Regions from separate parts of the Dyella thiooxydans genome, predicted to be linked through region 1. Evidence: predicted binding sites of a transcription regulator. Region 1 holds the regulator's gene; the other holds the start of a gene.
The links. Region 1 encodes HrcA, which represses chaperone genes, less so after heat shock. Its sites were predicted from a motif close to TTNGCACTCNNNNNNNNNGAGTGCNAA; they were not measured.
Positions count from the first base shown of each region.

Region 2: a site for HrcA is predicted at 3,045-3,071, ahead of groES (co-chaperone GroES). Genes of this name have one in related genera too.

Region 1 is NZ_CP014841.1:1,195,435-1,201,324, forward strand. Features, by position in the region: gene dnaK (molecular chaperone DnaK) at 50-1,969, opposite strand; gene grpE (nucleotide exchange factor GrpE) at 2,116-2,637, opposite strand; gene hrcA (heat-inducible transcriptional repressor HrcA) at 2,719-3,780, opposite strand; gene recN (DNA repair protein RecN) at 3,922-5,595, shown strand; gene ATSB10_RS05560 (response regulator transcription factor) at 5,599-5,890, opposite strand, start outside.
Region 2 is NZ_CP014841.1:3,667,225-3,673,114, forward strand. Features, by position in the region: gene ATSB10_RS16485 (TlpA family protein disulfide reductase) at 1-359, opposite strand, end outside; gene ATSB10_RS16490 (protein-disulfide reductase DsbD family protein) at 359-2,512, opposite strand; gene cutA (divalent-cation tolerance protein CutA) at 2,553-2,909, opposite strand; gene groES (co-chaperone GroES) at 3,129-3,422, shown strand; gene groL (chaperonin GroEL) at 3,476-5,119, shown strand; gene ATSB10_RS16510 (RNA polymerase sigma factor) at 5,370-5,890, shown strand, end outside.

The DNA of each region.
Region 1 (5,890 bases):
TCGGCGCGGCGCGGGCTGGTTTTCCGTCGATGTCGTCGACGGACGTCGCTTACTTGTTGTCGCCGTCCTTGACCTCGGTGAACTCGGCGTCGACCACGTCGTCCGGCTGCGCCGAGCCGCCGCCCGGCGCCGACTGGGCACCCGCGTCGCCGCCCGACTGGGCGGCGGCATACAGCGCCTGGGCGACCTGCTCGAGCTTCTCGACCTTCGCCTCGATCGCCGCCTTGTCGTCACCGTCCTTGACCTTCTCCAGATCGGACAGCGCACCCTCGATGGTCGACAGCTGCTCGGCCGGCACCTTGCCGCCATGCTCCTTCAGCGCACTGCGCGTGGCATGCACCAGCTGGTCGGCCTTGTTGCGGGCGGCGACGAGCTCGTGGAACTTCTTGTCCTCTTCCTTGTTCGCCTCGGCGTCGGCAACCATGCGCGCGATCTCTTCCTCGGACAGGCCCGAGCCGGCCTTGATCTCGATGCGCTGCTCCTTGCCGGTCTTCTTGTCCTTGGCCGACACGTGCAGGATGCCGTTGGCGTCGATGTCGAAGGTCACCTCGATCTGCGGCATGCCGCGCGGCGCCGGCTCGATGCCCTGCAGGTCGAACTTGCCCAGCGACTTGTTCGCGCTGGCGCGCTCGCGCTCGCCCTGCAGCACGTGCACGGTGACCGCTGTCTGGTTGTCGTCGGCGGTTGAGAACACCTGCGAGGCCTTGGTCGGCACCGTGGTGTTCTTCTCGATCAACTTGGTCATCACGCCGCCCATGGTCTCGATGCCCAGCGACAGCGGGGTCACGTCCAGCAGCAGCACGTCCTTGACCGAACCGCCCAGCACGCCGCCCTGGATCGCCGCGCCGACGGCAACGGCCTCGTCCGGGTTGACGTCCTTGCGCGGCTCCTTGCCGAAGAAGTCCTTCACCGACTCCTGCACCTTGGGCATGCGGGTCTGGCCACCGACGAGGATCACCTCGTTGATGTCGGACACGCGCAGACCGGCGTCGTTGAGCGCGGTGCGGCACGGCTCGATGGTGCGCTTGACCAGGTCCTCGACCAGCGCTTCCAGCTTGGCGCGGGTCAGCTTGATGTTCAGGTGCTTCGGACCGGAGGCATCGGCCGTCACGTACGGCAGGTTGACCTCGGTCTGGTGGCTGGAGGACAGCTCGATCTTGGCGCGCTCGGCCGCATCCTTCAGGCGTTGCAGGGCCAGCGGATCCTTGCGCAGGTCGATGCCCTGGTCCTTCTGGAATTCCTCGACCAGATAGTCGATGACGCGCATGTCGAAGTCTTCGCCACCGAGGAAGGTGTCGCCGTTGGTGGCCAGCACCTCGAACTGCTTCTCGCCGTCGACTTCGGCGATCTCGATGATCGACACGTCGAAGGTGCCGCCGCCCAGGTCGTACACCGCGATCTTGCGGTCGCCGCCCTTCTTGTCCAGGCCGTAGGCCAGCGCGGCCGCGGTCGGCTCGTTGATGATGCGCTTGACGTCGAGGCCGGCGATCTTGCCGGCGTCCTTGGTCGCCTGGCGCTGACTGTCGTTGAAGTAGGCCGGGACCGTGATCACCGCCTCGGTGATGGTCTCGCCGAGATAGTCCTCGGCGGTCTTCTTCATCTTCATCAGCACCTTGGCGGAGATCTCCTGCGGCGCCATCTTCTTGCCGTCGGAGGTCTGCACCCAGGCGTCACCGTTGTCGTGCGCCACGATGCCGTAGGGGACGATGTCCAGGTCCTTCTGCACCTCGGCATCGGTGAACTTGCGGCCGATCAGGCGCTTCACCGCGTAGAAGGTGTTCTTCGGGTTGGTCACGCTCTGGCGCTTGGCCGAGGCACCGACCAGCACTTCGCCATCCTTGTTGAAGGCGACGATGGATGGCGTGGTGCGATCGCCTTCCGAATTCTCGATGACCTTGACCGAGGTGCCGTCCATGACGGCCACGCACGAGTTGGTCGTGCCCAGGTCGATGCCGATGATCTTGCCCATGTGTCTGCTCCGAAATTTTCTTGCGACCCCCGCGGCCGCGAACTGGTTTTCAGAATGGGGCCCGGACCTGGCGATTCAATGCCGATCGGGCCGCCCGATAGGTGTCTGGCTTGACGCAGGTCAATCGGCCAGCGTCAGGCGATGGCTCAATCCTGCGCGACGGCGACCAGCGCCGGCCGCAGCAGGCGGTCGTTCAACACGTAGCCCTTCTGCAGCACGCTCACCACCGTGCCCGGAGCCTTGTCCGGCGCGGCGACCATGCTGACCGCGTGATGGCGCTCCGGATCCAGCGGCTGCCCGACCGGGTCGACCTGCGCCATGCCGTTGGCTTCAGCCACCTTGAGCAAGGCCTTCAGTGTCAGGCTGATCCCTTCGCGGATCGCCGCCACGTCGCCCCCCTCCACGGCCAGGCCGCGTTCCAGGCTGTCGTAGACCGGCAGCAGGTCGTTGAGCAGCTTTTCGTTGGCGAAGCGACGCGCCTGCTCCAGGTCACGCTGCAGGCGGCGGCGCTGGTTCTCCAGGTCCGCCCGCTCGCGAAGCACGCTCTCGCGAAGCTCGGCGTTGCTGGCCTCCAGCTCGACGATGCGTGCCTGCAGCGCCGCCAGATCGTCGGCCTGGTCAGCCGTTTCCCGGCCCTGCTCCGGCGCCTGCGGATCGTTGTTTTGCATAATCCCACTCCAGCAGAAAACCCGGGCCGGCAAGGCTTGCCGACCCTCGAAACATGCGGGGAACCCCGCCTCCCGGGGCGTTTATGAGGTCGGCGCGGCCCGATTCAAGGCGTCGCTCAGCAGCCCGGCGGTCGCCTGCACCACCGGGATCACCCGCTCGTAGGCCATGCGCGTCGGCCCGATCACCCCCACCGCCCCCATCACCCGACCGTGGGCACCGTAGGTGGCGGTGACGACACTGCACCCATCCAGTGCGGTGAAGCCCGATTCCTCGCCGATGAACAAGCGCACGCCCGGCGCCCGGGCGCACATTTCCATGAGCTGCAGCAGCTCGTTCTTCTTCTGGAACGCCTCGAACAGCTCGCGCAAACGGTCCAGGTCGGCAAGCTCGGCATAGTTCATCAGATTGGTCTGGCCACTTACCAGCACGTCCTCGCCCTCGCCTGCGGGGGCGAACGAAGCGGCAGCGAGCTCGACCGAACTGGCCAGCAGCCGGTTGAGCTCGCTGCCGGCCTCGCGGATCTCGCGCAGCAGGTGGGCCCTGATGTCGTCCAGCCGCAGCCCGGCGAAATGAGCGTTGAGGTAGTTGGCCGCCTGCTCCAGCTCGCGATTGTCCAGCGGCTTGGCCAGGCGGACGATGCGGTTCTGCACCTGGTTGTCGGCGAACACCAGTACGACCAGCACCTGGGCGTCAGGTAGTGCCACGAAATCGATGTGGCGCAGCGGGAAGTCCCCTTGCTTGGGCACGGTGACCACGCCGGCGAAATGGGTCATCGCCGAGAGCAGCGAAGACACGTTGCCCAGCAAATCCCGCGTGGTGGCCGGTTGCGGCGGTAGCTCGCGCCTGAGCCGCGCCATGTCGTCCCGATGCAGTGGCTGGAGCTCGATCAGGCTGTCGACGAACAGACGCAAACCGCGCGGCGTGGGAATGCGCCCGGCCGAGGTGTGCGGCGAGGCGACCAGACCGGCTTCCTCCAGGTCCGCCATGATGTTGCGGATGGTCGCCGGACTGACGTCCAGGCCGGACGAGCGCGACAGCGTGCGCGAGCCGACCGGCTCGCCGTCGGACAGATACTGCGCGATCAACGACCGCAGCAAGCTGCGGGCGCGGGCGTCGAGTTCGTGGCCATGGTGCTGTCGCATGCGCTGTGGCAATCCTTGAGACGGGGAACAAATAAGGTGTGGCGAGCGGCTTTGCAAGCCGGAGCGTGTCCGGCGGCGGGGGGCCTCGCCCGTGTCGCCTGCCATCCCTACAATCCAGTCTCTTCCATCGAACCGTTTTCCATGCTCACTTCGCTCTACGTCCGACACTTCGCCGTCGTTGAAGAAGCCGAGATCGTCTTCGGCCCGGGGCTTACCGTGGTCAGCGGCGAAACCGGCGCCGGCAAATCGCTGATGGTCGATGCCCTGATGCTGTTGGCCGGTGCCCGCGCCGACAGCGGCATGGTGCGCGCCGGCGCGGACCGTGCGGAGCTGGCCGCGGAGTTCGACCTGACCGGACTTCCGGAGGCTCGGGCCTGGCTGGAGCGCGAGGAACTGGATGACGAAGGGCATTGCCAGCTGCGCCGGGTAATCCGCACCGAGGGCAGTTCGCGCGCATGGATCAACGGCCGCCCCGCCAATGCCAGCCAGCTCGGTGAGCTGGCCGCGCTGCTGGTGGAGATCCACGGCCAGCACGAGCACCAGGCGCTACTCTCTCGGGGGCACCAGCTCGCCCTCCTGGACGCTTACGCCGGGAACGAGGCTACCCTTGGCGAGGTTCGCTCGCTGGCCGCCGAATGGCGTGAGGTCGGCACCCGCATCCGCAAGCTCAGCGGCGGCGATGACCGCGACCGCCAGCTCGAGCTGCTTCGCCACGAAGTCGCCGAACTGGAGCAGTGGGCGCTGCCGCCGGAGGAACTGGCCGAGCTGGAGGCGTCGCACAAGCGTCTGTCCAATGCCGGCCGGCTGGCCGAGGGCGCGGCCGGGGTGGTCGACATGATCGACGGCGACAGCGAGTTCGCGCTGTGTCGCGTGCTGGGCCGCACGCAGGCCGAGCTGGCCCGGCTGGCGGCGATCGACGACCGGCTGCAGCCACTGCTGGAACTGGTCGAAAATGCCACGATCCAGCTCGGCGAGGCCGCCGACGACCTGGGGCGCTACGCGCAGGACGTCGATCTCGACCCCGAGCGCTTCACCCAGGTCGACACCCACCTGGCCCGGCTGCACGAACTGGGCCGTCGGCACCGTCTACCCGCGACCGACCTCCACGACAAGCTCGTCGCCCTGCGTGCCGAGCTGATGGAACTGGAGGGTGCGGGCGAAGCACTGGACGCGCTCGAAGCTCGCCGCGACAAACTGCAGCAGAAATACGCGAAAGCCGCCGACGTCCTCGGCGCCTCCCGCCGCGACGCGGCCACCCGCCTGGCGGCGGAGGTCGGTGTGCTGATGGGCGAGCTCGGCATGGCCGGCGGCACGCTGGCGATCGAACTGGAGCCGGCCGGTGGCGCGGATCCCGACCCACAGGGCCGCGAACGCTGCGAGTTGCTGGTCAGCGCCAACCCCGGACAACCGCCCCGGCCGCTACGCAAGGTGGCTTCCGGCGGCGAACTGGCGCGCATCAGCCTGGCGATCGAGGTGGCCACGCTGGGCAAGGACACCGTCGGCACGATGGTGTTCGACGAGGTGGACACGGGCATCGGTGGCGCCGTGGCCGAAGTGGTCGGCCAGAAACTGCGCTCGCTCGGCACCCTGCGCCAGGTTCTGTGCGTGACCCACCTGCCGCAGGTAGCGGCGCAGGGCCACGCCCATCTCCAAGTGAGCAAGCGCAGCGACGGCGAGACCACCGCCACCCTGATCAAGACGCTGGATGGGGCCGGTCGCCAGGCCGAGCTGGCGCGGATGCTTGGCGGCCTGGAGATCACCGCCGCGACCCGCGCTCACGCCAAGCAGATGCTGGAGCGGGCGCAGGCCGACTGAGGCTCAGGTTGCCGGACCGTCAAGCAGGCCTCGTTCGCTGGCCATCCGGTAGAGATCCAGCTCCGAGCCGGCACCGAGCTTGCCCATCAGACTGGCCCGATGGATGTAGACCGTCTTCTGGCCGATACCCAGTTCGGCCGCCACCTGCTTGGGCGCGCGACCGGCTGCCAGCAGCAGAAAGACTTCCCGCTCGCGGGCGGTCAGACGCTGGATCGGGTCGAGTGCCTCGCTCGGCCGCTCAGCCCGTCGCTGGCGCAGGTCCGAGCTCAGGTAGCACTCCCCATCCATGACCGCC
Region 2 (5,890 bases), 1.8 Mb from region 1:
ACCGGGTGTGCGGCGAGGAAGGCGCGGGCGCGGGCCGGATCGTCCATCGCGATGCCGATCACCGTCGCGGTACCGGCATGCTGCCGGGCGGCCTGCGCCAGCGCCGGCATCTCTTCCAGGCAGGGGCCGCACCAGCTCGCCCAGAAATTCAGCAGCACGCGCTTGCCGCGGTAGTCGGACAGCCGGTGCTGGCGGCCATCGGTGCCCATCAGGGCAAGGTCGGGAGCGATGTCGCCGATCGCCGCCACATGCACGCCGGCCGGCACGCGGGCCAGCCGGCTGCGATGCTGCAGCCAGCCGCCGGCGGCGGCAAACAGCGTGGCGACCAGCAGCACGATCCAGGTCTGGCGAGTGAACATCAGCGGCTCGCCTCGGTCAGGGCCTGCTCGACGATGCCGGAGGTGAGCACGGTCGGCAGCACCTTGCCCTCGCCGCCGCCCTTCGGGAACACCACGTACAGCGGCACGCCGGGTGAGTGGTAGCGCTGCAGGAAGGCGGCGATGGTCGGGTTCACGTCGGTCCAGTCGCCCTTCATGTAGACCGCGCCGGTGCGCTGGAGCAGGTCGTGGAAGCGGTCGGTATCGAGCACGGTGTGCTCGTTGGCCTTGCAGGTGACGCACCAGTCGGCGGTCATGTCGACGAACACCGGCGTGCCGGCGTTGCGCAGCTCGGCCAGCTTCGTTGGGGAGTAGGCCACCACCCCCTCGGTCGCCACCGGTGTGGCCGACGGCGGCGGCACATGGGCGAGGTAGTAGAGCGGCACCACGGTCGCTACCGCCAGCAGCAGCACCAGCAAGCGGCTGGCCGGACGGCCGCCGCGACTACGCTCGAACCACCACAGTGCCATCGCCAGCAACACCATCGCCACCAGCAGCAGACCGATCGCGTCGGCGCCGCGCTGATGCGCCAGCACCCAGGCCAGCCACACGGCGGTGAGGTACATCGGGAACGCCAGCACCTGCTTGAGCGTCTCCATCCAGCGACCCGGCCGCGGCAGGCGGCGCGCCAGCGACGGCACGAAGCCCACCAGCAGGAACGGCAGCGCCAGACCCACGCCGAGCATCAGGAACACGGCGAGTGCGGCGGCGACCGGCGCGGCGAAGGCGTACGCCAATGCGCTGCCCATGAACGGTGCGGTGCAGGGGCTGGCGACCACCACGGCGAGCACGCCGGTGAAGAAGTCGCCGGCCGGGCCGGACCGGCTGGCCAGCCCGGCGCCGGTGTTGCCCAGCGAAGCCCCGAACTGCACCACGCCGGACATCGACAGGCCGACCGCGAACATCACGCAAGCGAGCACCGCCACCACCAGCGGCTGCTGCAGCTGGGCGCCCCAGCCCAGCGCGTGGCCGGCCGCGCGCAGGCCGACGATCGCCACGCCGAGCACGGCGAAGCTGCTCATCACGCCGGCGGTGTAGGTCAGCGCGTGACGACGCGCGCGGGCCGGGCTCTCGCCGCTTTCCAGCAGGCTCACCGCCTTGATCGACAGCACCGGCAGTACGCAGGGCATGAGGTTGAGCACCAGGCCGCCGCCCAAGGCGAGCAGCAGGGCGAGCAGCAGCCCGTCGTGCGGGGCGGCGGGGCCGGTATCGCCGCCAGTCGCACCGGTAGCTGCCGATGCCTGGGCGGCGGGCAGCGACACCTGGAGCGTGCGGGTCATGACCGGGTAGCAGATGCCACCGTCCTGGCAGCCCTGGAAGCGCGCCTGCACGCTGAGCTGATGGCGACCGCCCAGGTCGCCGGCGATGCCGACCGGGACGTCCACCTCGTCGTAGTAGATGACCGTCTCGCCTTGGTAGTCGTCCTGGTGATGCGTGCCGGCCGGCCAGGCCGGTTGCAGCTTCAGGCCGGTGGTGCCGGGCGCGGAGAGTTCGGTCTTGTCGCGATACAGGTAATAGCCGTGCGGCATGGACCAGCGCAGCAGCAGTCGATCCGGGGCCGTCGCCACGGCCTCCAGGCGGAATGCCTGTTCCGGCGGCAGTGGCGTGCCCGGCGCACCGGTCGCGCCCAGCTTGCCGAAGGTGGCGCCGAAGCCGGCCGGGCCGGTGCCGCCGGTGGCGGCCGCCGGCAGCGGCAGGTCCAGCTTCTCGGTATGCGGCGGGTAGCAGATCTTCGGGTCCACCTCATGGCAGCCCTGGAACTGCACCGCCACCTGCAGCCTCGTGGCGCCCGCGGCCGCGGTATAGGGCAGGCGGGCGTCGATGCCGTGGTGATAGGTCTCGACGTCGCCGAGGTATTCGTCGTGGTGCTTGTCGCCATCGGGCAACTGCGCGGTACCGAGGGTGATGCCGTCGCCGGCGGTGAACTTCATCCGCCCGCGATAGAGGTAGTAGTCCTGGGCAATGTCCCAGTGCAGCTTGAGTACGTCGGGCTGGCTGGCGTCGGCGCTGAGCTTGTAGGCCTCGGTGACCGGCAGCAGGCTGGAGGCGTCCTGGGCCATCGCGGGGCCGACGGACAGCGACAGCGCGGCGAGAAGGAGGCGGGCGACGAGCCGCCCCGGGTTGATCAATCGCATCACGTTTCCAGCGTTTCGGTTCGCGGAGAGCGAACCGGGATTATGGGGCAGGGGAGGGCGCGGGGCCGTCGCCCCCGACCGCGGCGTGGGCGCGCACCCAGTCCAGGTAGGTTGCGTGACCATCGACCACCGGCAGGGCGACCAGTTCGGGTACCTCGTACGGATGCAGGGCGACCAGCCGCTCCCGCAGCGCCTCGAAGCGGCCGGCGGTGGTCTTGATGACCAGCAGCACCTCCGGATCGGAGTGCAGGCGGCCCTGCCACGCATAGGTGGAAATCGCCCCGGGCAACTGGTTCACGCAGGCGGCCAGACCCTCGGCCACCAGCGTCTCGGCCAGCGCCCGGGCGGTTTCGGCTCCGGGACAGGTGCTCAGGCAGACCAGGACGTCATCGGGCATGGCGGGTGAGGGCGAGAACGGAAAATGCAGCCTAGCAGGCGGCACTGGGGTGTTCGCCCCTTGAGATGGCGGGGTTACGTCCCAACTTGGCAGCGAGCCGCCCGGGCCTTGCATGGGGTTCATGCATCGCTAGAATTGGCACTCATCGGTACCGAGTGCTAACAACGGCATCGGACCGGGCCTTTTTCCTCAACCATCCAAAGTGAGCTGGAGCCACCCATGAGCAAACTGCGTCCGCTGCACGATCGCGTCATCGTCAAGCGCCTGGAAGAGGAGCGCGTCTCCGCCGGCGGTATCGTGATCCCCGATAGCGCCACCGAGAAGCCGACCCGCGGCAAGGTGATCGCCGCCGGTACCGGCCGCATCCTCGAGGACGGCAACGTCCGCCCGATGAGCCTGAAGGAAGGCGACGTCGTGCTGTTCGGCAAGTACGCCGGCCAGGAAATCAAGATCGACGGCGAAGAGCTGGTCTTCCTCAAGGAAGACGACATCGTCGCGGTGATCGAAGGCTGATCGGCCTCTCCCGCATCTCTCGCCAAACCCACTGAATTTCGAGGAATACAAAGATGGCAGCCAAAGAAGTCCGCTTCAGCGAAGACGTCCGCGCCCGCATGCTCAAGGGTGTCAACACCCTGGCCAACGCGGTCAAGGTCACCCTCGGCCCGAAGGGCCGCAACGTCGTGCTCGAGAAGAGCTTCGGCGCTCCGACCGTGACCAAGGACGGCGTGTCCGTGGCCAAGGAGATCGAGCTGGCCGACAAGTACGAGAACATCGGCGCGCAGATCGTCAAGGAAGCCGCGTCCAAGACCTCCGACGTGGCCGGTGACGGCACCACCACCGCCACCGTGTTGGCCCAGGCGTTCATCCAGGAAGGCCTCAAGGCCGTCGCCGCCGGCATGAACCCGATGGACCTCAAGCGCGGCATCGACCAGGCCGTGGTCGCCGCGGTCGGCGAGCTGAAGAAGCTCTCCAACCCGACCACCGACGACAAGGCGATCGCCCAGGTCGGCACCATCTCGGCCAACTCCGACGCGGCGATCGGCGAGATCATCGCCACCGCGATGAAGAAGGTCGGCAAGGAAGGCGTGATCACGGTCGAGGAAGGCTCGGGCCTGGAGAACGAGCTGGACGTGGTCGAGGGCATGCAGTTCGACCGCGGCTACCTGTCGCCGTACTTCATCAACAACCAGCAGAGCCAGCAGGTCGAGCTGGATGACCCGTTCATCCTGCTGCACGACAAGAAGGTCTCCAACGTTCGCGAGCTGCTGCCGATTCTCGAGGGCGTGGCCAAGGCCGGCAAGCCGCTGCTGATCGTCGCCGAGGAAGTGGAAGGCGAGGCGCTGGCGACCCTGGTGGTCAACACCATCCGCGGCATCGTGAAGGTCGCCGCCGTGAAGGCGCCGGGCTTCGGCGACCGTCGCAAGGCGATGCTGGAAGACATGGCGATCCTGACCAACGGCCAGGTGATCTCCGAGGAAGTCGGCCTGTCGCTCGAGAAGGCGACCATCGCCGATCTCGGCCGCGCCAAGAAGGTCGTGATCACCAAGGAGAATTCGACCATCATCGACGGCGCCGGTGAGGCCGACAAGATCCAGGCCCGCATCGCGCAGATCAAGGCGCAGATCGAGGAGACCTCCTCCGACTACGACCGCGAGAAGCTGCAGGAGCGCGTGGCCAAGCTGGCCGGCGGCGTGGCCGTCATCAAGGTCGGTGCCGCCACCGAAGTCGAGATGAAGGAAAAGAAGGCGCGCGTCGAAGACGCCCTGCACGCGACCCGTGCGGCGGTGGAAGAGGGCGTGGTGCCGGGCGGCGGCGTGGCGCTGATCCGCTCGCTGAAGGCGGTCGAGGGCCTGAAGGGCGCCAACGCCGACCAGGACCTGGGCATCGCGATCACCCGTCGCGCGCTCGAGGCCCCGCTGCGCGCCATCGTGGCGAACGCCGGTGAAGAGCCGAGCGTGGTGCTCAACAAGGTGAAGGAAGGCCAGGGCAACTTCGGCTACAACGCCGCCACCGGCGAGTTCGGCGACATGATCGCCTTCGGCATCCTGGATCCGACCAAGGTGACCCGTTCGGCGCTGCAGTTCGCCGCCTCGGTGGCCGGCTCGATCATCACGACCGAAGCGGCCGTGACCGAAGTGCCGAAGAAGGAAGAAGCCCACGCCCACGGCCCGGCCGGCGGCATGGGTGGCATGGGTGGCATGGACTTCTAAGTCCGGTTTGCCATCGCAGTACCCCGAAAACCCCGCCACAAGGCGGGGTTTTCTTTTTCCGGGGGGTGATTTCCGTTTGGCCCGGCTCGAACGTCATGCAGGCAGTCACCACACGGATGCTCCATGCATGCCTCGGGAGAGTGCCTTGTCTTTCGCTGACGCCGGAATGGCGGGAACCATGCCGCCAGATCCGGCGATGGCTACCATCGGCAGGCCCCTGCCGAACCCGGATGAACACCGGACACCGCCCATGCATACGCCAGATCACGATCGCGGCACCATGCGGGAATCGCCCGATCCGGCACATGCACTGCGCGTGGCCGAGCTGTTCCGCGAGCACAACCGCGCGCTCGTGGCGTTCCTTCGCTGCCGGCTCGACTCGCTCGCCGACGCACAGGAGGTGGCGCAGGAAGCCTATGTGCGACTGGTGACGCTGGAGCATCCGGAGGCAGTGGATTCGCTGCGGGCGTATCTGTTCCGGATCGCTTCGAATCTCGCGGTGGACCGGCTGCGGATGCGCCAGGTGCGCGCCACCCATGCGTTCGAGCCGGAGGAGCCGGCACTGCATCTTGCACCGGTGCCGGAGCGCACGGCCGAGGCTGGCGAGCGCCTGCACCAGCTGGCCGCAGCGTTGCGCGAACTGCCCGCGAAGACCGCCCGGGCGTTTGTCGCCCACATGATCGACGGCCGCGACGTCGGCGCGATCGCCCGCGACATGCGGATCACCGAGCGCATGGTGCGCTACCACGTCACCCGTGCCCTCGCCCATTG